2 linked regions of the Cohaesibacter sp. ES.047 genome follow. The protein of the gene in region 1 interacts with the protein of each later gene in a pairwise test. Links are inferred from orthologs where the notes say so. Each region holds a gene or a part of one and is shown on either strand. Other genes may lie near its edges.

Evidence for each region.
Region 2: the proteins of ung (region 1) and ndk interact in binary tests that used the Escherichia coli proteins (3 or more experiments, as listed by UniProt). The link is inferred for Cohaesibacter sp. ES.047 from one-to-one orthologs.

What each region holds. Positions count from the first base shown.
Region 1 is NZ_LT907844.1:1,955,348-1,969,799, forward strand. The notes cover bases 7,412-10,269. They hold ung (uracil-DNA glycosylase), read left to right. Parts: upstream 7,412-8,412; coding sequence 8,413-9,126; downstream 9,127-10,269. Other genes in these bases: CPH65_RS08960 (CerR family C-terminal domain-containing protein), read right to left, coding at 7,412-7,677; CPH65_RS08965 (GNAT family N-acetyltransferase), read left to right, coding at 7,904-8,416; CPH65_RS08975 (sensor domain-containing diguanylate cyclase), read left to right, coding at 9,381-10,269. Also shown: CPH65_RS08930 (efflux RND transporter periplasmic adaptor subunit), read right to left, coding at 1-759; CPH65_RS08935 (ABC transporter permease), read right to left, coding at 790-3,156; CPH65_RS08940 (ABC transporter ATP-binding protein), read right to left, coding at 3,171-3,890; CPH65_RS08945 (ABC transporter permease), read right to left, coding at 3,979-5,109; CPH65_RS08950 (ABC transporter ATP-binding protein), read right to left, coding at 5,106-6,047; CPH65_RS08955 (HlyD family secretion protein), read right to left, coding at 6,044-7,006; more of CPH65_RS08960, read right to left, coding at 7,003-7,411; more of CPH65_RS08975, read left to right, coding at 10,270-10,322; CPH65_RS08980 (DEAD/DEAH box helicase), read left to right, coding at 10,612-12,141; energy-dependent translational throttle protein EttA, read left to right, coding at 12,279-13,931; CPH65_RS08990 (pirin family protein), read left to right, coding at 14,158-14,452. UniProt on the Escherichia coli protein: Excises uracil residues from the DNA which can arise as a result of misincorporation of dUMP residues by DNA polymerase or due to deamination of cytosine.
Region 2 is NZ_LT907844.1:4,493,806-4,508,266, forward strand. The notes cover bases 6,479-9,345. They hold ndk (nucleoside-diphosphate kinase), read right to left. Parts: upstream 8,190-9,345; coding sequence 7,767-8,189; downstream 6,479-7,766. Other genes in these bases: CPH65_RS20580 (IS256 family transposase), read left to right, coding at 6,479-6,735; CPH65_RS20585 (LysE family translocator), read left to right, coding at 7,030-7,650; CPH65_RS20595 (glutathione S-transferase family protein), read right to left, coding at 8,396-9,082; abc-f (ribosomal protection-like ABC-F family protein), read left to right, coding at 9,345-9,345. Outside these bases: purM (phosphoribosylformylglycinamidine cyclo-ligase), read left to right, coding at 1-1,062; purN (phosphoribosylglycinamide formyltransferase), read left to right, coding at 1,067-1,723; CPH65_RS20560 (hypothetical protein), read left to right, coding at 1,769-2,623; CPH65_RS20565 (hypothetical protein), read left to right, coding at 2,662-3,672; CPH65_RS20570 (UDP-glucuronic acid decarboxylase family protein), read left to right, coding at 3,734-4,690; CPH65_RS24745 (class I SAM-dependent methyltransferase), read left to right, coding at 4,821-5,681; more of CPH65_RS20580, read left to right, coding at 5,569-6,478; more of abc-f, read left to right, coding at 9,346-11,225; CPH65_RS20605 (VOC family protein), read left to right, coding at 11,270-11,692; CPH65_RS20610 (glycerophosphodiester phosphodiesterase family protein), read right to left, coding at 11,689-12,675; CPH65_RS20615 (aldo/keto reductase), read left to right, coding at 12,838-13,671; CPH65_RS20620 (DNA polymerase III subunit chi), read right to left, coding at 13,703-14,170; CPH65_RS20625 (leucyl aminopeptidase), read right to left, coding at 14,326-14,461. UniProt on the Escherichia coli protein: Major role in the synthesis of nucleoside triphosphates other than ATP. The ATP gamma phosphate is transferred to the NDP beta phosphate via a ping-pong mechanism, using a phosphorylated active-site intermediate.

The sequences.
Region 1 (14,452 bases):
CGAGAGCAGATCCACCTCGACTTCCAGATCATTGTCGATGTTGCCGATTTCCATGATCTTGCTACCGGCGGGCAGGGTGGTTTCGCTTTGCTGGAGGATGCGGAGGATGCGCCCTGTCGTCGGCGCGCGCAGCGGGATCGCCTTTTCTTCGAACTTGGCGGACGCAAGGTCGGAGCCGTCAAAGCTGATCAGGCGGGCGCGGGCGTTGGCAAGCTCGGCTTCGCGGACGGCGATGGCGGCTTCGGCATTGTCCTTCATGGCGCTTGCGCTTCTGACGCTTTTGCGTTTGAGCTCAAGGGTGGCAGTGCTGGCTGTGCCCTGTTCGGAGAGGGCCTCTGTTCGCTTCCACTCGCTGCGCGCATAGTCCAGATCGCCGATGGCTTTGTTGAGGTCGGCGCGGGCTACTCTCAGGGCTGCCTCGGCGGCGGTGACGGCGGCGCGGGCCTGTTCGCGGGTTCGGATATCAAGAGCAGACGGGTTGGTCGGGCGCATCCGGGCGACAATTGTTTCGTTCTTGATGACCGCGTCGCCGGGGTCTGCTTCGACACGCATCAGCCGCCCGGCAACCGGCGTTGAGACAACATAGGCATCGCGAACCCGGGTCTTGCCCTCTTCGTCGATGGTCACCATCATTGAGCCACGGGTCACCTGACCGATGTCAACCATGGTCGGTCGCGGCCAGAAGGCATAGGCCAAAGCCCCGACAGTTAAAAGAGCGGCGAGAATGGTGAAGGCGGAGCGGGATTTCTTCTTGGCCATGATGTTTTTCCCCAGTGATGCAAACTGAGACTATTCCCTGATTTTGAGGGCGGAGACGAGATCCGCCCGGTCGATGTCACGTTTTACCAGCCAGCCTGACAGGAAGGCTGCGATCAACACGGCGAGCGCTGCGGTGCCATAGCTTGCCGGGGAGAAGATGGTCGGGATCTGATAAAGATCCGTGCTGAAACCTTCGGCGATACTGTAATTGAGATAATAACCCATCAGGCTGCCAAGCGGCAGGGCTGCGAGAGTGATGACCGCCAATTCGCCCAAAAGAACGAAGGCGGCCTCGGAACGGGTGAAACCCATTACCCTGAGGCTGGCAAGATCTCTCAAACGTTCCGCATAGGCGATGCGGGCGGCGTTATAGACAATGCCGAAGGTGATGATCGCTGCGATGGCGACCATGACAAACCGCATTGAGCCGGCGCCTGTGTTCATCATTTTCTGCAAGGCTGCTCGAGCGTCGGATTTAAGGCTGACCCCAGCCACATTGGGGCGATCTTTCAGCGCTTTGAAAATCTGGTCCGCTTGATTGCTGTCGATGCGCAGATAGGCGGTTGAAATCCGCAAAGGCTCCTTGAGCACTTTGTTGAGGGCATCGATGCGCATATAGGCGGGTGAACCAAGCAGGCTTTCAGCGAAATTGGCGACCGGGATTTTCAGGATCGGGCGGCGGCCCTCAAGGATCTCGACGGTCAGCATCTCGCCGGGGGTGATGTCGAGGGTTTTGGCGAGGGCTTTTGACAGCACGATGCCTTGATCCCCGAGCGCGATGGGGGAGAGGTCCTTGGCGATGGCACGCTTGAGGTGGGGGGCATCCGTGAGCCCTTCGATGCTGCCGCGATAGGATCTCAGACCATTGCGCAAGAGGGCTGATACGCTGCGTTCCGGCTCAACCTGCAACACGCCGGGCAGGCTTTGCAGTTCATGAACGGCCTTCTGGCCTAAGGCATGAGTGAAGGTTACGGTGACATCGCTTCGGTCCATGACGGAGAAGGTCAGGTTCATGGTCTTGTCGAAACCGGCGAGGAGCGAAATCATTGAAACCGACAGCGCCATGCCGCAGGCGATGCCAACGAGGGCACCCAGCATCCGCCCTGGTTGTCGGGTGATGCGGCGCAGAACCATGCGGCTGGGTTGATCAAGCAGGCTTTCAAACAAGGCACCAAACCGGCCCGTGCGGGAATAGTCATCCGGAGCTGGCGGGCGCATGGCGACCGCCGGCGTGAGCGCAAAGACGCTGCGCAGGACAAACAACCCGCCCGCCGACGCGGCAAGGATCGAGATGAGAAAGGCTGTCACGAAGGAGGCCGGATCCAGCTCGAAGACGAGAATGGGAAATTTGTAATAGGTGAGATAAAGGCTCATCATGCCGCGGCCCAGCGCTATGCCGCTCAGACAGCCGGCGACAGCGCCGCCGATGGCGATCACCAGCACGAACTTGAAATAATGTAGGCCCACCTCCCAATTGGTGTAGCCGAAGGCTTTGATGAGGCCGATCTGCTCACGCTCGGACTGCACCATGCGGGAGATCACGATGTTGAGCAGGAATGCGGCGACCGCCAGAAAGATGGGCGGTACGACGCGGGACGAGCCCTCCATGCCGACGATTTCTTCGCTGATGAAGCGGTTGGAGGTCTGATCCTTCAGGCCATAAGCCCCAAGACCGCCATAAGGATCGAGAACCATGTCGACCCGATCAAGGATCTCCTGAAGACTGGTGCGGGGGCCAAGGGACAAAAGCGCTTCGTTGAAGGCACCCTGCATGTCATAGGCGGCGGACAGGGCGGTTTGGCTCATCCAGATGACGCCGAAGCGGCTGTCGTCGGAAATCATTTCGCCCGGCGCGACGCTGTAGAGATATTCCGGAGACTGCGCCAGACCAACGATGCGGAAGGTGCGCTTGGCGCCATTCATGGTGGCTGAAAGAGCGTCGCCGGGGGTGAGGTTATGGGCTCGGGCAAAGCTGTTGAGCAGAATGATTTCGTCAGGCTTGTCGTGGCTGATCTGGCGTCCGTCGGTTAGATGAATGGCATTGAGGCGTGGCTCACCAAGATCGGGCAGGGAAACGGCGGTGGCCCTTAAGGGCAATTCCAGGCTTGGCAGGCTGATGAGAGCGGACCCTGTCACCCGGCCCTCTGCGGCCGTGACTCCGGGCAGGTCTGCCAGATCGCGGATGACATGGAGCGGAGCGCGTTTGACCGGGGCAAAGACATGCGCCAGCCGGTTGCGTTCATAATAGGCCCGCCGGGTTTCACTGAGCGAGGTCACAACGCCGGACATCATAACGAGCAGCATCACCCCGGTCGCAATCACCGAAGCGATAGCGATGGCTTGGCCCTTCATGCGCCACAGATCACGCAGCAGCTTGCGGTCGAGCGGAGACATCATGGATCATCAGCCTCCTACCATTCGATCTCATCGGGTGAAAGAGGGGCGGCGTTTGTTTCGACTTCCCGGATCTGGCCATCGGCAAAATGGATCACCCGGTCGGCCATTAAGGCCGTGCTGGCGGCATGGGTGACGATGAGGACGGTCGCCCCCAGTTTCTCGTTCACGTCCTTCAAGACCTTCAGGATGACCCGGCCTGTCGAGCTGTCGAGCGCGCCTGTCGGCTCGTCGCAAAAGAGCACGTTGGGCTGTTTGGCAATGGCGCGGGCGATGGCCACCCTTTGCTGCTCACCGCCGGACATCTGGGCCGGGAAGTGGTGGGACCGTTCCTTGAGGCCCACAAGAGCGAGGGCTTCTTGTGCATCGAGGGGATCATCGGCAATTTCGGTGACGAGCTGGACATTTTCCAACGCCGTCAGGCTTGGCATAAGATTGTAGAACTGGAAGACAAAGCCGACATGATCGCGGCGATAGAGGGTGAGCTTGTCGTCCGAGAGGTCTGAGAGGCTCATGTCCCTGAAGTAGACTTCGCCTTCGCTGGCGCGATCAAGGCCGCCAATGATGTTGAGCAGGGTGGACTTACCGCTGCCCGATGGGCCGAGAAGGACGACGATCTCTCCTTGAGGGATTTCCAGATCGACCCCTCTGAGCGCGTGGACGGCTGCGTTTCCCTCTCCATAGGTCTTGGTCAGGCCTTTGGTGCGGAAGGCGAAGGAGGGCGTATCCTGCTTCATGGCCGAAGTCCTTTGACATCGCTTGCGAACACGGTTGCGTGCTGCTCCGAATATAGGCCTTTTGCGTGCCGACTTCCAGTCGCGCAAGTTAGTCGAGTGTCTTGCGGAAGCGCAAAAGGGCGAGGATTGCCACAAGGACCGTGAAGACGACGAGGGCGATCAGCGGGGACTGGACTGCTTGCAGATCTGCGCCCTTGAGCATGATGCCTCTGACCAGCCTCAGAAAATAGGTCAACGGGAAGATGCTGCCGAGCATCTGGGCCCAGTCCGGCATGCCCTTGAAGGGAAACATGAAGCCCGATAGCATCAGCGAGGGAAGAAAGAAGAAGAAGCTCATCTGCATGGCTTGCATCTGGCTGCGGGCGATGGTGGAGATGGTGTAGCCAATCAGCACCAATGAGGCGATGAAGATCATGATGCCAAGGAGCAACAGCGGCAGGGAGCCAACAAAGGGGACATGAAAGACCGCCCTGGCCGCAACCAGAATGACCACCACCTGCACCCCGCCAATGCCTAGATAGGGCAGGATCTTGCCCAGCATGATCTCGAAGGGTGTGGCGGGCATGGCAAGCAGGTTTTCCATTGTCCCGCGCTCGACCTCCCGCGTCAGGGCCATGGCCGTCATCATCACCATGACAAGCTGCAGGATGACGCCGAGCAGGCCCGGCACGATATTATATTGGGTGATGCCTTCGGGGTTGTAGCGTCGGTGAACCACGATATCGAGGCCCGAATTGTTGCTCTCAACCTTGCCCAGCTTACGCAGGAAAGCCTGATTGGCGACAGTTTTCAGGGTCGAGACCGCGCCTGACGAGGCGGACGGGTCAGTGGCATCCGCCTCGATCAGGATTTGCGGGTTGTCGCCCTTGAGGACCCGCTTGGAAAAGTCGGACGGGATGGTGACGATGAAGGTGACCTTGCCCTTCTGCATCAATTGATCGGCTTCTTCTACCGTCGAGACCAGATAGTCGAAGCGGTAATAATTGGTAACCTCAAGGGCGCTGACCATGGCGCGGGTGAATTGATCCTGAGAGGTGGTCACGAGCGCAGCGGGCAGGCGCTTGGGATCGGTGTTGATGGCAAAGCCGAACAGGGCGAGCTGAACCAGCGGGATGCCGATCATCATGGCAAAGGTGATGCGGTCGCGCATCATCTGGGTGATTTCCTTGGCCAGCAGGGCGTAGAGGCGAGTGGAGGAGAAAAAGCGATTGAGGGTCACGCCATGCTCCTGCTGTTGCCATTGTCCATATTGTCGGTCGACTGGGCCATATACTGGATGAAAACATCCTCCAGTGTCGTCTCTCCGGGTTCGAAGCGGATGTCAAAATCACTCGCCACCTTGCGCACGGCTTTTTCCAAAAGCGCCTTGTCGTGACCAACCACATGCAGATTGTTCCCAAAGGGGGCGATCTGGTCGACGCCCTCCATTGTCTGAAGCTGGCCGGAGGCAAGGGGCGCTTCTTTGCCGGTGAGGATGAAGGTGTGCAGGCCGGCTTGTTGCACGACCTCTTCAACCGTGCCGGAGGTCAAAAGCGTGCCGTAGGCGATATAGTTGATGCGGTGGCAGCGTTCGGCCTCGTCCATATAGTGGGTGGAGACCATCACCGTCATGCCGTCCGCGGCGAGTTGGTGGATTTCATCCCAAAATTCCCGGCGCGCCTTTGGATCGACGCCTGCGGTCGGCTCGTCGAGCAGCAGAAGCTTGGGCTTGTGCATGATACAGGCTGCGAGGGCGAGGCGCTGCTTCCAGCCGCCTGACAGAAGTCCGGCCAACTGGCTTTTGCGAGACGTCAGCCCAAGATTTTCAAGCGTGTCGCGGACAAAGTCGCGCGCTGGCGAAAGGCCATAGAGGCGGGCAACGAAATAGAGATTTTCCTCGATGGTCAGATCGGTATAGAGCGAGAATTTCTGCGTCATGTAGCCGACCTGACGCTTGATGTGCAATTGCTCGCGGCGCAAGTCGTGGCCGAGCACCGTGCCTTCGCCTTCATCCGGGGTCAGCAAGCCGCACATGACGCGGATCGTTGTTGTCTTGCCCGAGCCGTTGGGGCCGAGGAAACCGGAAATCTCGCCCTGATCGACGGTCAGGGAGACATTGTTGACAACGGTTTTGTCGCCAAAACGCTTGACGAGATTTTTAACGTCAATCGCCTTCATCGGGTCTCTCCGCCGGTTCCGGTGTCAAGACGAACCGAGACAATCTGGCCGGGCTTGAGGGCGCTGTCCTTGCCCAGCTTGGCTTCGATCAGGTAAACCAGCTTTTGGCGGTTCTCGAGGGAATAGATCACCGGCGGGGTGAACTCCGGTCCATCGGAGATGTAATTGACCGTCGCACTGAGATCGCCCGTGCAACTGTCGCATTCGACGCTCAGGCGACTGCCCAGCTTGATGGTGGCAATATCCTTTTCGGGAATGTAGAGACGCAGCTTCGCACCGCCATCCGGCAAGATCGATAAAACGGGGGCTGAGGGACCCGCGACTTCGCCCATATCGCGGATGACATCGACGACAATTCCGGGTTGGCTGGCTTTCAGGGTGCGTTTGGTGAGGCGCCATTCTGCCGATTCAAGGGCCGCTTCAGCCTGTTTGACGGAGGCGGTGGCTGCTGCGATTTCATCCTTGCGGGCGGGAAGTCTGGTATAGGCGAGATCGGCCTGCAATTCCTCCACCTTGGCTTTTGCCACATCATAGCTGGTTCGGGCCGATTCCAGTTTGCTTTCCGAAACAGTGCCTTTGGCGGCCAGTTTCTGCTGGCGCTCCATGTCGCGTTTGGCCTCCTTGGCGCTTGCGTCGGCTGCTGCGATGGAGGCCTTGATGGTCGCAATCTTTTCCGGTCGTGCTCCCTGTTCGAGATCGGCGAGTTTGCTTTTTGCCTGCGCCAGCGCGGCTTCGGACTGGGCGACTGTGATTTCTGCATCGCGCCGCTCAAGGATGGCAAGGGGCTGGTCATCGCTGACACGGTCGCCGCGTTTGACCGGGATGGCCGCGATCTGCGCTGTCTCGATGGGGGCAACCAGAACATAGTCACCTTCGACGTAGCCCGTGGCCAAGGGTTCGGGCGGTAGGCAGCCACTCATGAGCATGGACACAAGCGGGATGGAACAGAGGAAGCTCATTGTGTGGTCCTATGGCTGGATGTGGTTCGATAAGCGGCGATGAGTGCGCGAATGTTGGTCTGAAGGACGCGGAGGATCTGTTCGGTTTCGTCTGTGTCGTAGTCGGCCCAGCCAAGATGACGGACAACCACCGGTTGGCCGATGCGGAAATAGGCGATCTGGGCAATAACCGAGAAGATCCGGATCTTGTTTTCATTTGATTGAGCCTCCTCAGGATCAATGTCTATCGCTTTGGCCCAGAGGGTGGAAACATGGTCGAAGACGGGACCGAAGAACCTCTGATACATATGCTCAAAGACTTCCGTTTGCTCATAAAGTTCGCGAAACAGGAAACGGACCATAGTCTGGGCTTTGTTGAGGCTGAGCAACATGTTGGCCTGACGCAGCATGAAAAGCTCGAACTCGGTCTCTGCGTTTTGAGCGATCCGGGGCGTTGCGATCTGGTCCGGTGCTTTGCGCTGGGCTAGCATGTGGCTGACGATTGTCTCCGCGCAAGCCATGCGCAAACCGGCCTTGCCGCCAAAATGATAAGTGATGGAGGCGATGTTTGTACCAGCCGCTGAAGCGATCTCGCGTGTTGATGCCGCGGCATATCCCTTGTCGCCGAACAACTCGAAAGCGGCGTCGATAAGCGCTGTTCTGGTAGCCTCTGATCGTGTTTGTCGTGCCATGATGCTGAACCGTTTCTCGTCTTTATTGCGTGATCACGCTATCACGTGAGGTAAATTAAATCAATCGATTGATTTAATTTATGGAGAGATGAGGTGAAAGCCCCGAGCGTCATGGGGATGCGTGTTTGATCCTGACGGATAAGCTGTTGTAAGGTCGCGCCGAATCCAATCTCGCAAAATGACCTTGAAGGACCACACCAAGATGGAAAAGCCTCGCTCAGCCACCATGGAAAGCAGCAAGCCGCTTCGGTTTCGTGTTGCGCAAAAAACGGATGCCGCACTGATCCATCACATGGTGTCGGAGCTGTCTGCCTTTTTGGGTGACACGGAAAAGCATGTGGCTCGTGCCGAAGACTATGCGGAGCACGGGTTTGGCGACGTGCCTGCGTTTGAGGCAGTGATCGCCGAACTGGATGGGGAGGCTGTCGGCATGTGTCTTTACTTCAACAGCTTTTCAACATGGCAAGGCAAGCCGGGCTTTTATGTTCAGGATCTCTATGTGTCGAACAAGGCGCGCGGGCTGGGGTTGGGACGCAAGCTCATTGAGCAGGTCGCGGCCATAGGCAGGGACCGCGGCTGTTGCTATCTCAGACTGTCGGTCGACGCGGCCAATCTGTCGGCACAGGGCTTTTATGAGGCTTGCGGGTTCCAATGGTCCGAGAGCGAGAAGATCTTTGCGGTCAAGGGTGACGCGTTTCGTGTTCTCAGTGGCGGCAGTTCCGGAGGGCAGGAGGCATGAGCATCAGCCTGTTTGATGAACTCAAAGGCTCCGGCGGCTGGCTGGCAGGACTGTCTGACCAGCAATCGCGGTTGGAGCAGTTGGAGAGTTGGCTTTGTGAAGAAGAAGCGCAGGCGCGTATTTTGCCCGAACGCGGGCAGCGTCTGCGGGCGCTCACCCAGACACCGCCCGATGCGGTCAAGGTGGTGATAACCGGTCAGGATCCCTATCCGGGTGTCGAGGGGGACATGCCGCACGCCATGGGGCTTTCCTTTTCTGTGCCGCGCGGTATCAAGCCGCCCCGTTCGCTCGTCAATATCTATAAGGAACTGTCCGCCGATTGCGGTCTGGTTCCTCCTTCGCACGGCGATCTTTCGGGCTGGGCGGCGCAAGGGGTTTTGATGCTCAACAGCACACTCACCCTCCGGCAGGGGCTGGCAGCCTCCCATGCCAAGAAAGGCTGGGAAGCTTTTACGGCGGCGATTCTGGATCGGGTGAACAGGCAAGATGCGCCGGCGGTGTTTCTTGCCTGGGGGCGTCACAGCCACAAGCTGGTTGAGGGGATCAACGAAGAAAAGCACTGCGTGATCCGCACATCCCATCCAAGCCCGCTTGGTGCCCGTAAGGCCGGAAAAGGATTTGACGCCTTTCTTGGCTCGGGTTGCTTCTCGCGTGCCAATGCATTTCTTGAGGCGCGTGGCCGTGGCAAAATCGACTGGTCAAGATTTTGAAACCATGTCCGGGATTGGGGCGTGGGATTCATGTGCAAACTTGCGGACCATATGAATTATTTACATTTTAATAAGACTTTACGCTCCAAAATGAGGTGATCGTTCTGGTTGCGGTTTCTGGCTCTCGGGCAACTCTGGGGGGAGAGGGGAAGCCAGCACTCGGCTGTTCTAAAGTTGCCGTGTCTTTTCAGGCGCGGTCTTTTTGGTTTAGTTGGCAACGGAAGGCTGATCATATTGGGGGGACGAGCAGCAACATGGATCAATCCTTTTACGAGAAGATTCTCGACGCCATGACTGATGGTGTCTATTTCGTCAATCGCAAGCGCCAAATCCTTTACTGGAACAAGGCAGCCGAAGAGCTGAGTGGCTATAAAGCGGATGAGGTTCTGGGTAAATGTTGCGCGGAAAACACGCTGCAACATGTCGATGACGCGGGCACTCACCTCTGTTTCAAGGGGTGTCCCCTGTCTGCGAGCATGAGGGATGGCGAGCCGCGTGAAACCCATGTCTATATGCATCACAAGAGCGGTTTTCGCATGCCGGTGCATATTCGCTCCTTTCCCACACACGATGAAAATGGGCGGGTGACTGGTGCGGTTGAGATTTTCAAGGATGATCGGCAGCATCGCGCCATGATCTCCGAGGTTGAAACGCTGCGGCAGGAAGTGCTTACAGACCCCCTGACCGGTATTGGCAACCGGCGCTATGCGGATATCACCCTTGAAAGCTATGAAGCCGGTCTTGTGGCCAGAGGCATTCCGTTTGGTGTGATCATTGTCGACGTCGATAATTTCAAATCCATCAATGATACCTGGGGCCACAAACTTGGGGACCGAGTGATCAAAACCGTGGCCCAGACCCTGTTGTCTGCTCTACGCCCACGCGATATCGCCTGTCGTTGGGGGGGCGATGAATATGTGATCCTAATCCCCGAGGCGACCAAGGAGGGGGTGAGTGTCATCGGCCGGCGCCTGCTGCATCTGATCAAGGAATCATGGATCGAACTGGAGACTGAGGCGGTTACCTTTTCAGCCTCGATAGGCGGGGCTCTGGCGCAGCCTGGAGATACGGTGGCGTTTGTCATGGAGCAGGCGGACCAGCAGCTCTATCGTTGCAAGGAAGACGGCAGGAACTGTTTCTATTTCAATGGCTCCAAATATGACCTCAACCCGAGGATTGTGCTGACTGCTTGCTGATGACAATCGCAGCCGGGCTTTTCAGGTAGAACTGTCCTGCGGCGAATTGTCTTGCGTATCCATCGTCCATGCTGTATGTAGGCCTTTCTTGCCCGTGCGTGGACGATAGTCTTGATATCAGCGAGCAAGTATTCTTGCTAACAATCTTGATGATTGTTGCCGGGACGGACCCATCACAGGTCACACCCCATAGGCAGCTTTTCTGCGCAAGCTTCCCCCTTTTACGACGAAACGTCATTGCTCGCTGCAAATTTTGCGCGAACAAGCAATGTCATATGGAAGTAACTACTTGAAAAATTTCAATGAACTCGGCCTTGCCGAACCAATTCTTCGTGCCCTCGAATCCAATGGCTATGCCGAACCTACCCCCATTCAGTCACAGGCTATTCCGGTTGCCTTGTCCGGTCAGGACATTGTCGGCATCGCCCAGACGGGAACCGGCAAAACGGCCTCCTTCGTGTTGCCGATCCTTGATCGACTGGCCCGCAATGACAGACGTCCGACACCCAAGGGCTGCGATGCACTGATCATCGCGCCGACACGTGAGCTGGTTGCCCAGATCGCGGACAATATCCGTAAATACAGCAAGAACATGCGTGTTTCCGTGACCGTCGTGGTCGGTGGCGTCAAACCCACCCCTCAGATTCGCAAACTGGCAAGCGGGAGCCATATCGTTGTTGCCACACCGGGCCGCTTGCTCGACCATGTCTCCAACGGGCATCTGAACCTGACACAGACCCATTGCGTGGTACTGGATGAAGCCGATCACATGCTCGATCTGGGCTTCATTCCCGATATCCGCCGGATCATGAAGCTGCTGCCGAAGAAGCGTCAGACATCCTTGCTGTCCGCTACCATGCCGCCGCAGATTCGTGCGCTGGCAAAAGATTTCCAGACCGATCCGGTCGAGGTTTCTGTTGGCGCCGCGTCGCGCCCGATTGAGCGGATCGCTCAGAGCGTTCACCTCATGTCCCGCGCGTCGAAAGCGCGCTCGTTGACGCGCCTCCTCTCTGGTGGCGAAGTGGATCGTGCGATTGTCTTCACCCGCACCAAGCGGGGCGCTGACCGTGTGAGCCAGACCTTGCAGAAGGCTGGTCTGTCGGCCACCGCCATTCATGGCAACAAGAGTCAGGGCCAGCGGGTTCGGGCGCTGGCGAGCTTCAAGACCGGCGAAACCACGATCATGGTTGCCACGGACATTGCCGCGCGCGGTATCGATATCGATGATGTTTCGCATGTGGTCAATTATGAGCTGCCGGAAGTGCCAGAAGCCTATGTTCACAGGATCGGCCGTACCGCCCGCGCTGGACGCGAAGGCGTGGCGATCTCTCTGTGTGATCCATCCGAGGCAAAGCTCCTGCGCGATATCGAACGCCTGATCGGCAACAAACTGCCAAGCGAGATGGACGATAGCTATTCATCCGTTGATGCGAGCGCTGCCGAAGCATCACCAAGAGCGCGCCGTAAGCCGTCCGGTCAAGGTGCACCGCGTGCCTCATCGCATCGCAAAGGCCAGAATGACGATGGCAAGAGAGCCCAGACCGCCAAGCGCAGGGGTGGCAATGGCGGCCGGTCTTGGTCTCCGCTTGAAGATCGCGCGACCGGCAATGGTCAGGATGATCAGCGAGCACAGGGCAAGCGCGAGCAGAGCCGGCCAGCTCAGGGCAAACCAGCTCAGGACAGGCACGCACAGGGTAAAGCGGATCAGGGTAAAAAGAATGGTCGTCGCTACGGCAAGCCCTCCGGTGCACCCGGCCAATCTCAAGGCAACAACAGGGGACGCCGTGGGCGTCCGGCTGGTGAAGCTGCCTACATGTAAGGCCTGATGGTCTCTAGTTTTCTCAAGGTTTGAAGGCGGCCAATGGCCGTCTTCTTTTTATTGGGGGATTGAATCCCCTCGCTCAGCCCATTAAAACGGGGCAACTTTCCCTTTGATTCACTGAATGGTAGCGATTAATGGCTCGACAATTCATCTATCACATGCACGGCCTGTCCAAGACCTATAGCGGTGGCAAGAAGGTGCTGGACAATATCCATCTTTCTTTCTACCCCGATGCCAAGATTGGTATCCTCGGGCCCAACGGCGCGGGTAAGTCGACGATCCTGCGGATTATGGCTGGTCTCGACAATGAATTCACTGGCGAAGCTTGGGCGGCGGACGGGGCCAAGATCGGCTATCTGCCACAGGAACCGGTGCTGGATGAAAGCAAGGATGTGCTCGGTAACGTGATGGAAGGGGTTGCGGAAAAGCAGGCCATTCTCGACCGTTACAACGAGCTGATGATGAACTATTCCGACGAGACCGCGGAAGAGGGCGCCAAGCTTCAGGACATCATCGACAGCCAGAACCTGTGGGATCTGGACTCTGTGGTCGAGATGGCCATGGACGCCTTGCGCTGTCCTCCTTCTGATGCCGACGTGTCGGTCTTGTCTGGTGGCGAGAAACGCCGCGTGGCGCTCTGCAAACTGCTGCTGGCCGAGCCGGATCTTCTGCTGCTCGACGAACCGACCAACCATCTTGACGCCGAGACCGTGAACTGGCTCGAAAAGCACCTGCGCGAATTCAAGGGTTCCGTGCTGATCATCACCCATGATCGCTACTTCCTTGATAATGTCACCGGCTGGATTCTCGAGCTCGACCGTGGCTCGGGTATTCCGTACGAAGGCAACTATACGGCCTACCTTGAGAAGAAAGCCAAGCGTTTGGCTCAGGAAGGCCGCGAGGAAGCAGCTCGCCAGCGTGCCCTGTCGCGCGAACAGGAATGGATTGCCGCCAGCCCGAAAGCGCGTCAGGCCAAATCCAAGGCTCGTATCAAGGCCTATGACGAGTTGCTCAAGCGCAACGAAGAGCGGGCTCCGGGCTCGGCCCAGATCATCATTCCGCCGGGAGAGCGTCTTGGTGATGTGGTGATTGAAGCCGAAGGTCTCAAAAAGGGCTTCGGTGATCGTCTGCTGGTCGATGGTCTTGATTTCAAACTGCCGCCGGGCGGCATTGTTGGTGTGATCGGCCCGAACGGTGTCGGCAAAACCACCCTGTTCAAGATGCTGACCGGAAAGGAGGAGCCTGATGAGGGATCCTTGCGTCTGGGTGAAACCGTGCATCTGGGCTATGTGGATCAGTCCCGCGATGCGCTCGATGCTGACAAGACTGTCTGGGAAGAGATTTCCGGCGGCGATGACATCATCAAGCTTGGCAAGCGCGAGATGAACAGCCGCGCCTATTGCTCCGCCTTCAACTTCAAGGGTGGCGATCAGCAGCAGAAAGTGGGCTCCCTGTCAGGTGGTCAGCGGAACCGGGTGCATCTGGCGAAGGTTCTGAAATCCGGTGCCAACGTGCTGCTGCTCGATGAGCCGACCAACGATTTGGACACTGAAACTCTTGCCGCGCTTGAAGATGCGCTTGAGGATTTCGCCGGTTGCGCCGTGGTCATCAGCCATGATCGTATGTTCCTTGACCGTCTGGCAACGCACATGATGGCCTTTGAAGGCGACAGTCACGTGGAATGGTTTGAAGGCAACTTTGAGGATTACGAAGCGGACAAGGTTCGCCGTCTTGGTCCGGATGCGGTCAATCCCAAGCGTGTCAAATACAAGCCCTTCACGCGCTGATCATTCAGATCTTGCTGAAATCTGTGACCCCGGACGAGCCATCGTCCGGGGTTTTCTTATGGGATTGGGTTTATGAGTTTGGCTGCATGAGGCTGATGGTCGAGGGATGGGTTACACAACCTTTCAAGCAAACCCATATGATGCGATACTGCTAGTCATAGGGGACGCGCCCTCTGACGCGATTGCACCACGCTTGTGTGTGCGCCAACGATGAGAGGATTGAGCCATGAGCTGGAACCCAACCCTTGATCACGATCTGTCTGGAGCCAATGACCCGGACCTGATCGAAACCCTGATCATTCCGCGCGCGCGGGATCTGGCTGGCTTTGAAGTCCGTCGCGCCCTGCCGTCGATGAAGCGGCAGATGGTTGGCCCCTTCATTTTCTTTGATCAGGTGGGGCCTGCGGAGTTCATCACGGAAGGTGGGATCGATATCCAGCCTCATCCCCATATCGGCCTTGGCACGGTTACCTATCTTTATCAGGGCGAGTTCGAGCATCGCGATAGCATCGGTACGCGCC
Region 2 (14,461 bases), 2.5 Mb from region 1 along the record:
CCTGTTTCGAACCATCTCACCTATGCAGACGCAGGCGTGGACATCGATGCGGGCAACGCGCTGGTCAACGCCATCAAGCCGATTGTCAAATCCACGACTCGCCCGGGTTCGGACACCGATATCGGCGGCTTTGGCGGCCTGTTTGATTTGAAGGGGGCCGGTTTCAAGGATCCGGTGCTCGTGGCCGCAAACGATGGTGTCGGCACCAAGCTCAAGATCGCCATCGAGACCGGCAAGCATGACACGGTGGGCATTGATCTGGTTGCCATGTGCGTCAACGATCTTGTTGTACAGGGCGCAGAGCCGCTGTTCTTCCTTGATTATTTTGCCACTGGCAAACTCGAGGTCGAGGACGCCACGAACGTGGTTGCCGGCATCGCCGAAGGGTGTCGTCAGGCCAATTGCGCATTGATCGGTGGCGAAACCGCCGAAATGCCGGGCATGTATGCCGAAAAAGATTATGATCTCGCGGGCTTCGCGGTTGGCGCTGCCGAGCGGGGCACCCTGCTGCCAACGGGCGTGAGCGAAGGCGATGTGCTTATTGGCTTGGCCTCGTCTGGTGTGCATTCCAACGGCTTTTCTCTTGTTCGGCGCATTCTGGAAGCCAACGACCTTGGCTTTGCCGATCCTGCTCCGTTTGCCGAGGGCAAGACCATCGGCGAAGCACTGCTTGAACCGACCCGCATCTATGTTCGCCCGATCCTTGCGGCCATCCGTGAAACCGGGGCGATCAAGGCTCTTGCCCACATCACCGGCGGCGGCTTCCCCGAAAACATCCCCCGCGTCCTGCCTGATGAGCTCGCAGCGCACCTTGATCTTGCGGCAATCACGCCGCCCGCTGTCTTTGGCTGGCTGCAAAAGCTGGGCGGTGTCGCGAACCCTGAAATGCTCCGCACCTTCAACTGCGGCATCGGCATGATCCTTGTGGCCGAAGACGACAAAGTCGACGATCTGATGGCTGTCCTCTCGTCTGCCGGGGAAACGCCGATGCGTCTCGGCTCACTCAAAGCCCGGGATGGCGATGCCGTCATCTATGACAGCATGATCAACTTCGGAGTCTGAGACCATGAGCGGAAGGAAGAAACGCACCGCCATTCTGATCTCTGGCCGCGGCAGCAACATGACCGCCATTCTCAAGGCCGCCCGCGACCCTGACTATCCTGCCGAAATCGCGCTGGTTCTGGCCAACAACGCCGACGCAAAAGGCCTTGCAACGGCTGCCAATGAGGGCATCAAGACAGCCCATGTCGATCACCGCCCCTTCAAGGGTGACCGCGAAGCCTTTGACGCGGAAATCCAGAAGGTGCTGGAAGCCAACGACATCGAGCTTGTCGTGCTGGCCGGCTTCATGCGAATCCTGACCGCAAGCTTCGTTGAACGCTGGACCGACAGGATGCTGAACATCCATCCCTCTCTGCTGCCCTCCTTCAAGGGCTTGCACACCTACGAACGCGCCATCGAGGCCGGCTGCCGCCTGTCCGGGTGCACGGTCCATTTCGTCCGCGCCGACATGGATTCGGGCCCGATCATCTGTCAGGCAGCGGTCCCCGTGATTGATGGCGACGACGCCGACAGCCTGTCCGCCCGCATTCTGGTTGCCGAACATCAGATCTATCCGCAAGCCCTTGCTCTGGTTGCTGGCGACCGGGTTACCGTTGACGGTATGCGCGTCACGATTCGCCATGACGAACCGGTTGATGGTAGCGTCCAACTTGTCAATTGACGCTGGCTCGCAGCCGATGACAAGGACACACAGGAACCTCGGATCATGCAAAAAAGGCTCGACAAGGAAATCGTGATTGCGGGACTGGCGCGCGATTGCGCCCACTCCCTGCCCGGCCTTCTCGCTCAGCTCGAAGCGCTGGCGGACCGCTTTGAAAAAAGTCATTTCATTTTCCTTGAGAACGACTCGCTGGACGATACCAAGGCGGTTCTCAGTGCCTTTGCTGCCTGTCACGACAACGCAACCATCGAGTTTCACGACCGGATCGGGCGCAAGCACCCCAAACGGACAGACCGACTGGCCCAATTGCGCAATCGCATCATCGAGATCGCCACCGACAAGACCACAAACCTTGATGATGCCTATCTGTTGCTGCTTGATATGGACGGTGCCAACTCCACCATCGACAAGGACCGCATCACGGGCTACGTCGAAGGTGACGACGGCAGCTGGGCTGGCCTGTTTGCCAATCAGAAGACCGATTATTGCGATCTCTGGGCCCTGCGCCACCCTGAACTGTGCCCCTATGACATCTGGAAAAAGGTGCGCAACCGACCTGCTGACATGGACAAGCGCGAGGCGATTGACACCTACATCACCGCCATACGCTTCACCCTGCCCGAAGACCGCGGCCTGATCGAAGTGGAAAGCGCATTCGGCGGCCTGGGGCTTTATCGCCTCTCCGCCCTTGAGGGATGTCGCTACATCGGGCTTGATGCAGATGGCAACGAGATCTGCGAGCATGTCGCCTTCAACCACCAAATCGGCGAGAAGCGCGGCAAGCTCTATATCGACAGCGGACTGATCAATGCGCTTGGCACCGAAGCCCATGCGCCAGCCAAAACGAAATGGCAAAAGAAGCGCGACAAATTCAGGCTTTTCCTCAAGCGCTTCTTCTAAGCAGACCCTGAACCGCCCGAACTGAGAGGACAAATGGCATGAGCAAGGACATCACTGATGAAGATCAGTGCCGATTTGTTTCCAGCCGCGGCATTCTCAAGTCTACCAAGACCCATGTCGCCGAGCCGAAATCCTCAATGCGCAAGATCCCGTGGGAATTTGCCAAACGGCTGAACAGTCGCGCCGAGGTAATCTATCTCACACCCGAAATGCTGCCAACTTTCGCAAAATATCACCTTTGGCGCATCAGAACGCCATTCACACTCGTCACGGGCGATTCCGATTGGGGTGTTAACGAGCGAGATTTGACACCAGCGCTTTTGAACAAGCTGCTGAACAATCGCTACCTCGACCACTGGTTCGCGCAAAATCTGGATCACCAGCATGCCAAGCTGACGGCCATTCCCATCGGACTGGATTACCACACCCTATCCCATGCCGACGGCAAAACCACCGGCCACGACTGGGGAAACCGCGTTGCCCCCCTTAGGCAGGAACAGGAAATCTGTCAAATCCACGCAGCCGCGGGGCCAATCGATCAGAAAAAAACTCAGGCTTTTTCCAACTGGCATTTCGCTGCGGACCGTGGTGATAGACAACAATGTCTGTCTGAATTCCCGGCAGAAACAGCCTTTTACCAAAGCACCTTCCTGACCCGGCGAGAAAGCTGGCAGCTCAATGCATCCTTTGCCTTTACAATCAGTCCGCTGGGCAATGGCCTCGATTGCCATCGCACCTGGGAGGCTCTGCTTTTGGGGTCCATACCGGTGGTGAAATCCTCACCGCTTGACTCGCTCTACCAGGACTTGCCGGTTGTTATCCTCGATGAATGGTCCGACTTTACCACCGAGCGCATGCATTATGAGCTGGAAAGGGCGAGCCATAACACATATGACTTCTCAAGGCTCCATCTCTCCTATTGGCTGGATGTCATCGCAAAAAGACAGCCAGCTGTTGCAGAGCGCATGACCATCGACGCATTCAGGCAACAGACCGCCGCCTATGGTCGAGAGCTGGAAAAGAAGCATGGTTCTGAGCAAAGCGCATGACCGGCACCGATCAACCAATTATCAATCAAACGCCCAATTACCCGCTCCGAGAGACAAAACGATGATTGCAAATTACCATAGCAGAAACCGAATTCTTGTGACGGGCGGAGCAGGTTTCCTCGGCTCGCATCTGTGCGATCGCCTCATCAAGGAAGGGGCAGACGTCATATGCGCCGACAATTTCTTTACCGGCAGCAAGGACAACGTCAAGCATCTGTTCAACAATCCGAACTTCGAGCTTTTGCGCCATGACGTGACATTTCCGCTCTATGTCGAAGTAGACGAGATTTACAATCTCGCCTGCCCGGCGAGCCCGATCCACTATCAATATGACCCTGTGCAAACCACCAAGACCTCGGTGCACGGCGCCATCAACATGCTCGGACTTGCCAAGCGCGTTGGTGCGCGTATCTTTCAGGCCTCGACCAGTGAGGTCTATGGAGACCCGGAGGTTCACCCTCAGAATGAAAGCTATTGGGGCCGGGTCAATCCGATCGGCATCCGATCCTGTTATGACGAGAGCAAGCGCTGCGCTGAAACGCTCTTTTTCGACTATCACCGCCAGCACGCGCTCGAAATCAAGGTTGCCCGCATCTTCAACACCTATGGCCCACGTATGAGTGCCAATGACGGGCGCGTCGTCAGCAACTTCATTATGCAGGCACTGAAAGGCGAACCCATCACGATCTACGGAGATGGTAGCCAGACGCGCTCATTCTGCTATGTCGATGACCTCATCGATGCCTTTGTCCGGATCATGAAAACGGACGACAGCTTTACAGGCCCTGTGAACATCGGCAATCCGACAGAGTTCACCATGCTCGAGTTGGCCGAAAACATCCTCGAACTGGTCGACAGCACGTCCGGCATTTCTTTCCACCCCTTGCCGCAAGACGACCCCAGACAGAGAAAGCCCGACATCGGCTTGGCCAAACAGGTGCTTGAGTGGGAACCAAAAGTGCCGTTGCGGGAGGGATTGAAGGAAACAATCGACTATTTCCGCAGCACCCTGAAATAAACAGGAAACGGTGGGAAACCATCTAGAAAAGCGCGATATGTCCGTTCCAACACAACTTCTTGTTCTAGGATGGCCGAACGGGTATCAAATATTGCCCTGAAGCTTTCCCGAACAGCCATCGGAGTCTGCCATGTTCGACTATGCCCGCGATTTTCTGAGATTTCTGGTCTCCCCCCCAAAGGAGCAGGCCAAGGCGCTCGCTGTCATCAAGCGCATGCGCTTGGGCAGGCACTATCTCGGCAAATGCGGCTACTGGCGCTCTCTGCTCACCGGACGCAGTATCGATCAGGATGGCAATCCGATTCCTTGGATGAACTATGCGATGGTTGGCTTCCTCAAGGAGCGACTGTCGAGCAACATGACCATGTTCGAATATGGCTCGGGCTATTCCAGCCTGTTCTTTGCCAGCTATTGCCGCTCTGTCCTCTCGCTGGAACATAACAGGGACTTCTACGAGCTGTTCCATGGTCAGGCCCGTGCCAACAACGACATTCGCCTTGTTGGCGACAGCATCGAGGACTATTGCGGCTTCATCAAAGAGGGCGACACGCTCTATGATGTCATCGTGATTGACGGTCTGCACCGCAATGAATGCGCCAAACAATGCCTCGACAATCTTACCCCCAACGGCGTGATCCTGTTTGACGATATCAACGAATATGCCTGGGATGAGGGGATCAGGCACCTCAAGGAAATCGGCTTCAAGCAATTGACCATGGGCGGATTGAAGCCACAATCCTATGCCGGTGCCAGCACCTCTGTCGGGACTATGGAGAATTTTGTGCCCTGGCGTGGTAACTCTAATATGAGGAGACCCACGTATGAGCATCGACAAAGCCCTTTTGGATCATCTGATGGAAGGCCGCAAAGCGGGCGATCTGTTCGGAGAGGACGGGATTCTGCAAGAACTGACCAAGGCGCTGGCCGAACGAGCCCTGAGCGCCGAACTGGACGAGCATCTGACCGAAGAACGCGCCGATGCGCCGCCTGAAGGCGCGAACCAGGCGCCAAATCGTCGCAATGGCCGCAGCCAGAAGACGGTGACCACCGACAGCGGGAAGGTCATTCTCGACATTCCCCGTGACCGCAACGGCAGCTTTGATCCTCTGCTGATCGCCAAGTATCAGCGCCGCTTTCCCGAGTTCGACACCAAGATCATCAGCATGTACGCGCGCGGGATGACGACCCGCGAGATCCAGGGGCATATCGAGGATATCTATGGTATAGAGGCGTCCCCGAGCCTGATTTCGGCGATCACCGATTCCGTGATGGAGGAAGTGACCGCCTGGCAGAACCGCCCGCTGGAACCGTGTTATCCGATTGTGTTCATGGACGCGATCCGGGTCAAGATCCGCACCGACGGCGTGGTTCTGAACAAGGCGGTTTTTGTGGCCCTGGCTGTTCTCCCGGACGGCACCCGCGACGTTCTGGGGCTTTGGTTCCAGGCCAATGAGGGTGCCAAGTTCTGGGCTAAAGTTCTCAGCGATCTGCGCAACCGTGGCGTTCAGGACATTCTCATCGCCGTCGTGGACGGTCTGAAGGGCTTCCCCCAGGCCATCGAGGCAGCCTTTCCTCAGACCCAGGTCCAGACCTGTATCGTGCATCTGCTGCGCCATTCCATGAGCTTTGCCAGCTACAAGGATCGCAAGGCCGTCGCAGCGGCTCTTAAGGCTGTCTACACCGCTGTGGACGCAGCAGCCGCGGAGACTGCGCTGGCGGAGTTCGAAAACAGCGACCTTGCCGCCAAATACCCGGCAATCGCGCCGAGTTGGCGCCGGGCCTGGAACGAGGTGATCCCGTTCCTCGACTATCCGCCCCAGGTGCGCAGGCTGATCTACACCACGAACGCCATTGAAGCACTGAACTCGAAAATCCGCCGGGCCGTTCGCTCCCGCGGGCATTTCCCCAGTGACGAGGCAGCTGCGAAATTGATTTATCTCGCCCTGAATGCTACTTCTGTGGAATGGAAACGCTCCGTGCGCGAATGGCACTCAGTGAAAAGCCAGTTCGCAATAATGTTCGAAGATCGTTTCCAAATGGCGTAATCAAAGCGCCAGGGCACAAAATTCTCCATAGTCCCGGGGCGTATTTTTCCGTTCCATGCAGTCTGTCTATCGCAAAGACAATGTTTTCGAGCTTTAGGACGCTCGGAATACGCGCGAAGCGATACGAGGCCCCCACAGCGCAAGCACCTGCGCCGCGTAACCATTCGATGCGTTCTTGCTTGTGAAACCGTCTGGTTCGGTATAGAGAGGCAATCGAACCGACTGGACCTTGCGGTACCCAGTTGTTCAGCGGAACTTGCCACGCATCCACCCGAAAAAGAAACGCCCACTGACATGACCCTCGATACCTGGTTGCTGTTCGTCGCTCTATCGATCCTGCCTGCTTTCAGTCCCGGTCCCGGTCTGCTGTTCACCCTGTCCAACAGCTTGCGCTATGGCAGCCGCATCACCTTCTGGTCTGCATTGGGTAACACACTTGGCATGGTCATCATCGGTGCTGGCGTTACATTCGGACTGGGCGCTCTGATGGCTGCATCAAGCGTTGCCTTTCTGGCACTGAAGATCATTGGCGGTCTCTATCTGGTTTGGCTGGGCATCAAGACATGGCGGGACCGGTCCGAGCTCGAAGCGGATCTGAGCCTCGCCCTCCCCCCGAAACGCCGGAGCATCTTTCTCACAGCCCTCGGTGTCGCCATTACAAACCCCAAGGCAATTGCTGTTCAGCTGGCGATCATTCCCCCATTCCTGCATGAGCCATCGACCCTTTACCGCGATGGCCTCATCCTTGCCGTTACCTATGCCTTGGCCTGCCTTGTCAGCCACATCAGCGTCATGCTGTTGTCTGGCCGCTTAAGAGGCTTCTTTGCCAACGCTCTTCGCATGAAATATCTACGCCGCGGCATTGGCCTTACCTTCATCAGCTTTGGCGCAGCCCTCGCAGCGTCCTCCCGCTAGAAACAGGCGCGGCGGGGAGCAAGCCTCCCAGTCAGAAAATAGCCCATCAAAACAGAAAGGCCACCAGCGCAATGCTGATGGCCTTATTCATGGAAACGCGTCCGTTATGCAGCGTATCAGCCGACGATTTCGTCGTCTGTGAAGAAGAATTTGATTTCTTCTGCAGCGGTTTCAGGTGCATCGGAGCCGTGCACGGAATTCTCGCCCATGGACAGGGCAAATTCCTTGCGGATGGTCCCTTCGGCGGCTTCCGACGGGTTGGTGGCGCCCATCACTTCACGGTTCTTGGCAATGGCACTTTCGCCTTCCAGCACCTGCACGACAACCGGCTCGGAAATCATGAAGTCAACAAGCTCGCCAAAGAATGGGCGATCCTTGTGAACCGCATAAAAACCGGAGGCCTGTTCCTTGGTCATGTGGATGCGCTTGGAAGCGACGACGCGCAGACCTGCCTCTTCAAACTTGGCGATGATCTTGCCGGTGAGGTTCCGCTTTGTGGCATCCGGCTTGATGATTGAGAAGGTGCGTTCGATAGCCATCAGAATTCCCTGTTTACTTGGCGTTTTGGCGTGAGATTTCATCCTGTCCAAGACATAATGAAAATCAACGCGCCACGATTTACGCGTTCTATAGCGAGCTGCGCCCTACCCTGCAACCCCAATCTGCAAAAAGGACATGGCTGTTATGCGCTATACAAAGCCTTTTTGTCGCGACCGCTGAATTTTTGACCACCTTGAGAAAAAGGTCAGGCCTTGGCGGCACGCCCCAATCCGCCATGAAGATCGAGACAGCGCTCGAACCACATTGCAACCGGATCATCCCTATCAAGCAACTGGGCATCGGACATCAACCGTGGCCACTGCAAGGATCCAAACAGGCAATAGTCTGCATAGAGCGGCATGTCACCGCCAAGGAATGGTTGTTTGTAAAGGGTCGTGCGGAAGGGACCAAGGCTCTGCCGGAACGCCTCGATCCGCTCGGGCGTCTGCTCCTGAACCTCTTGCAGCGGCCGCCCGAACCGTGCTTCACGGCTCTCGCGGAAATAGGGCTGATCAGCGGGATCGAGTTTCTGATAGATGTCATGGATGATCATGCGTGCGATCTGCCCTTCAATGAAGCTGCCTGCCCAATAGTGAATGAAACGCGACAGCGCCTCGCCCGCTTCACCGCCAAACAGGGTCGGGCGGTTGTCGTAGGTCCGTTCGAGATAGAGCGCGATGGCAAAGGAATCCCGGACCACCATGTCCCCATCGGCAATCACAGGCACACTCTTTTGTCCTCCACCTTCGATCCGGGCAATGTCCGTAAAAAGGGTCGGCACGACCTCTACTTCCAGCCCCTTGTGCGCCAGCGCCATGCGTGTTGGCCAACAGGCGGGAGAAAACCGCACAGCCCGGTCTTTGGCGCACAGGTCATAAAGCTTGATAGTCATGAAGGCCTCCTCTTAGGCAAAGTGTCTGTACCCTTGTTGTCGTTGTTGATGCGGGCTTTTAAAAGGATGTGATCAACTCAGAAGATGCGGGGCGAGCATCCTGCAAGGGTTGATGAGGTATGGCCAGTCTTTTTCCAGCAACACTTGCTCCCTATCCCCATCGTCAAGCGAACGAACGTTTCACAGGCCGATTTTTTTAAACGGGCATCGCGGCGCCAATCCGATTGCCAAGCAGAGCGAAATAAGGCACAACGCCCCCATCATGCTGCATATTAATAATCTCACCTACCGTATTGCTGGCCGTGCCCTCTTCGAGGAAGCAACCCTTGTTGTGCCCGAAGGGGCCAAAATGGGCCTTGTTGGCCGCAATGGGACCGGCAAAACCACCCTGTTCAAGCTGCTTGTGGGCGACATCGCGCCTGAAAGCGGCACAGCGACCATCCGCAAGGGCGCGCGCGTCGGGCAGGTCGCACAGGAAGCCCCGGCCTCGGACGAAAGCCTGCTCGCATTTGTCTTGAAGGCCGATCTTGAACGAACAGCCCTTCTGGCCGAAGCGGAACTGGCCACCGATCCGGCCCGCATCTCTGAGATCCAGCTTCGGCTTACCGATATCCACGCCCATTCCGCCGAGGCTCGCGCCGCGACCATCCTGCATGGTCTGGGCTTTGATGCCGAGGCGCAGAGCCGCCCGACCAAGGATTTCTCGGGTGGCTGGCGCATGCGCGTCGCGCTGGCAGCGATCCTCTTTTCCGAGCCGGATCTGTTGCTGCTCGATGAGCCGACCAACTATCTCGATCTTGAGGGCACCTTGTGGCTGGAGAGCTATATCAGCCGCTATCCCTACACGGTGATGATGATCAGCCATGATCGCGACCTGCTCAACAAGGCTGTGGATCACATCGCCCATCTTGATCAGCTCAAACTGACCAGCTATCGCGGCGGCTATGACAATTTCGAGCGCACACGCCGCGAAAAGCTGGAGCTGCAACAAAAATTGCGATCCAAGCAGCTTGACCAGCGAAAGCATCTGGAAAGCTTCATCAACCGTTTCAAAGCCAAGGCCACCAAAGCCAAGCAAGCGCAGAGCCGCGTCAAGGCGCTTGAAAAAATGAAGCCAATTGCAGCGGTTGTAGAAGATCACATCAAGCCACTGTCCTTCCCCAATCCCGAAAAGATCATGGCCCCGCCGATCATTCGAATGGAGAAGGCGTCGGTGGGATACGAGCCCGGCAAACCGATTTTGCGCAATCTCGACCTACGCATCGATCCCGATGACCGGCTTGCCCTGCTCGGGGCCAACGGCAATGGCAAGTCGACCTTTGCCAAGCTGATCTCTGGTCGACTGGACATTGACGACGGCACGATTTTCCGAGCCGGCAGACTCAAGATCGCCTTCTTTGCTCAGCATCAGCTGGATGAATTGAAGCCGACCCAAAGCGCCTATGAGCATGTCCGCCCGCTGATGCCCGATGCTCCCGAATCCAAGGTCCGAGCCCGCGTCGCGCAAATGGGACTTGGCACCGAAAAGATGGACATCGCAGCACAGAAGCTCTCTGGCGGAGAGAAAGCGCGCCTTCTTTTGGGGTTGGCGGCCTTTGATGGCCCGCATCTTCTCATTCTTGATGAGCCAACCAACCATCTTGATATCGACAGCCGCGAAGCGCTGGTCCACGCCATCAACGAGTATCAGGGCGCAGTGGTGATCATCTCCCATGACAGACATCTGATCGAGGCTTGTGTCGATCAGCTCTGGCTCGTGCATGACGGCTCGTGCAAACCCTATGATGGTGATCTGGAAGACTATCGCCGCCTCCTTTTGTCCAGCAGCAACAGCCCGGACAGCATGCAAAAGGAAAAGAACGGTAGCGCCGAGACCAATCAAACTGCCGAAAAGCGACGATCCGCCGCTGAAAAGCGCAAGGAGCAGGCACCGCTGAGGCGCAAGATTCAGGCCGCCGAGCGCGACATGGACAAGATCCGCGACCGCATCGAAAAGATCGATGAAATGCTTGCCGACCCGGATCTCTATGCCAAATTCCCCGAAAAGGGTGCCAAACTCTCCAAGGACCGCTCTGACCTCTCAACACTCTTGGACAAGATCGAAGAAAAATGGCTGGAAATGTCCGAGGAAATTGAGGACTAGCGCCGAGCCATCAGCCCATAGCCACGCCAGCAAAGGAAGCAAGGATGCCACAATCCCTATCGCTCATCGCCATTGTGGTGCGTGATTACGATGAAGCCATCGCCTTCTATACCGAGACACTCGAATTCGAACTCATCGAGGATACCTACCAGCCAGAACAGGACAAACGCTGGGTGGTGGTGAAGCCAAAGGGCGAAGGCAACACGTCCCTCCTGCTTGCCCGGGCCAGCAATGATCATCAGGCCAAATATATCGGCGATCAGGCTGGCGGACGGGTGTTCATGTTCCTTGAAACAGACGACTTTTGGCGCGATTATGAGCTTTATAAGGAGCGGGGCATCACCTTCGTTCGTCCCCCGCTCGAAGCCGACTATGGAACGGTTGCCGTGTTCGAAGACCTTTACGGCAACCTCTGGGATCTCGTTGAGTATTCCGACCAATCCCCCTTGCAAACCATAACCCGCTAGCCTCGATCCTTGCGTGCACTGAGCAGCGGCGCGATCTCTGTTGGCTTGTTGGTCCAGACATAACCGTCAAAATGCTCCGGCACAGTCTTCAGCATCGCGGCATCATCAATGCCGACCGTTCCCGGGTCTCCCTTCTCGTAAGGCCCCAACAGGATGACATCCGTCCCAACCGCCCGCATGCGCTCGGTGAATTTATGCGGCCAGCCCCAAAGCCATGGCGCGTAATTATTCGGAAGGGAAAGCTTGGTGTTGTGGCAGCTTTCCGGCACATAGCCACTCCAGCCCCAAAGCGCATATTGCTTGAGACAGGAGAACAGGATCGGCTTTGAATAGCCGGCCAAATCCTTATCCGCGCCCAGCGCAGCAGCGACCGATTTCGGACTGCCATAGACCGCCCAGACAGCCTCACGCCAATCTTGATTAAGCTTTATGTCTTTGGCCATTTCCTGGCCTTCTTCAGGATCGTTGCTCTTGAAGTTGACCAGAAATCGCTTGTCTGGAAAGGCGTCAAACACCTCATGAAGCTCAGGCATTACGCCGACAAACTTGCCCCGAAACGGATAGGTCTGCCCACCATTCGCTGTGTAGCCATAGCCGATATCAAGCTGTTTCAGCTCTGCCATGGTCTTGTCCCGGATTTTGCCTTTACCGTCGGTGCGACAATCAATGGTCCAGTCGTGAAAGACAGCCCAGCGCTTGTCCGCCGTCAGATAGACATCAATCTCCACCACATCCGCGCCTGCGTCGAAGGCCGCCTTGATCGAAGGAAGAGTGTTTTCCAGATATCCATGGGTTGGTTCATCAATCCTGTCCGCCGTGCAGGTCTTGGACTGAAGATTCCGGCGATGATAGGTCTGATGCAAACCGCGATGGGACAGGATCTTCGCAGAGACCATGGGGTCACCACCGAAAAAGACTGAACTATTGTTGGCCCAGACCGCAATTACGATGAGCAAAAAGAATAACAGCAGACTTTTGAACATTTTAAGGCCCAGCGCGTTGAAGAATGTGTGTGTGAGAAATACATAAAAGAGGAATGAGACGATATGCGGACGAGAATGCGACCGTCCCCAATTGCATTGCCCCTCCAGATATGCGGAGAATTCAAAACCCCACCAGCAAAAGACCCGGGAGATTAGAAGAAAATGAAATCTGTCACCATCGGAACATCCGAAACCGTCCCCGCATTGGGTCAAGGCACTTGGTACATGGGAGATGACGCCAGGAACAAGGACGACGAAATCGCAGCCCTCAGGCGCGGTGTCGAACTGGGTATGACGCTTATCGACACCGCGGAGCTTTATGGCTCGGGCCGCTCGGAGACGCTCGTTGGCGAGGCCTTTAGCGGCATGCGCGACGACGTGTTCCTCGTCAGTAAAGTCCTGCCCTATAACGCCAGCGAAAAAGGCACCATTGCATCCTGCGAAATGTCACTGAAGCGCCTTGGCACAGACCGGCTCGATCTATTTCTTTTGCATTGGCCAGGGACCCACCCGCTTGAGGAAACCGTCGAAGCGTTTGAAAAGCTGCAAAAGGATGGCAAGATCCGCTATTGGGGCGTGTCAAACTTCAATTCCATGGAAATGGCCGCCCTTAGCAGTGTTTCAGGAGGCGACAAGGTCGCAACCAATCAGGTGCTCTACAATCTCACCCGCCGGGGTATCGAATGGGATCAGCTACCGAGCGCGGAGCGCAAGGGCTTGCCCACCATGGCCTATTCGCCCATTGAACAGGCCCGACTTCTAGCTGATTCCAAACTGCAGACACTGGCCAGTGATCTTGGTCTGACAACGGCCCAGCTCGCCCTTGCCTGGGTGCTGCGCCGCGAGCATATGATCGCCATCCCCAAGGCCGGCAAGGTTGCTCATGTGGAAGAGAATGCCAAGGCGGCAGAAATCGAACTGACGCAAGACACGCTAGATACGCTGGACCAAATGTTCCCGCCCCCGACCGGACCGTCTGGCCTCGATATCCTGTAGCAGGCGGGCATTCACGCGTCAGGGCGTTGGGTCAGGCCTTCTTGTCCCAGCCCCCACGCGGCGTCTGCTGCCAATAGGTGACGGGAAAATCCGCTTCCTTAAGGGCTTTCCAGCTTCTCCGGGCGGCCCCCACCGCATCATCGCTACCGCCATCGAACATCACGATCGCGCGCTCAAGCCCTTCTAGAAGAGCAAGATCCTCTTCAGGCCGCGCACCGTCGACAAAGAAACGCACATGCGCACCATTGGCAGCACGAACACCCTGTGAAGAAATGAGGATGGGCTGCTTTTCCGCAAACCCGGCACTGGCCAGCCCATGCGCCAGAAAGCTGTCCTCTCGCCAACTCCACAGATGACCATCAAGAGAGGTGGCCCTCTCCTCGCTGCCAGTCTGGACAAATGCCGTCCATCCACGCTCGAGACATTTTTCGAGCAACAACGGCAAGGCGGCCTCAAGGGGCTGCTGCTGGAGATGGTAAAAATGGATATCTGCTGGCATGAAAAGCCTGTCCCGCTGGCGGCCCGCTTGATCGGGCCAGTGGCTTGGTTGGCGATTCAAAAGACCGCCAGCCCTGATCTAGCATGAGAGACCACGCAAACAAAAGGCCCGCATATGCGGGCCTTACGTTTTGATCCTGCGATCTTGGTCTGGCCTTAGGCTTCGTAATTGTCTTTCACCAGACGATCAAGCAAGCGCACCCCATAGCCGGAAGCCCAGCCTTTGGAAATGTCGGTCTTGGGCGAATCCATCGCCGTGCCCGCCACATCGATATGAACCCAGTCCACATCG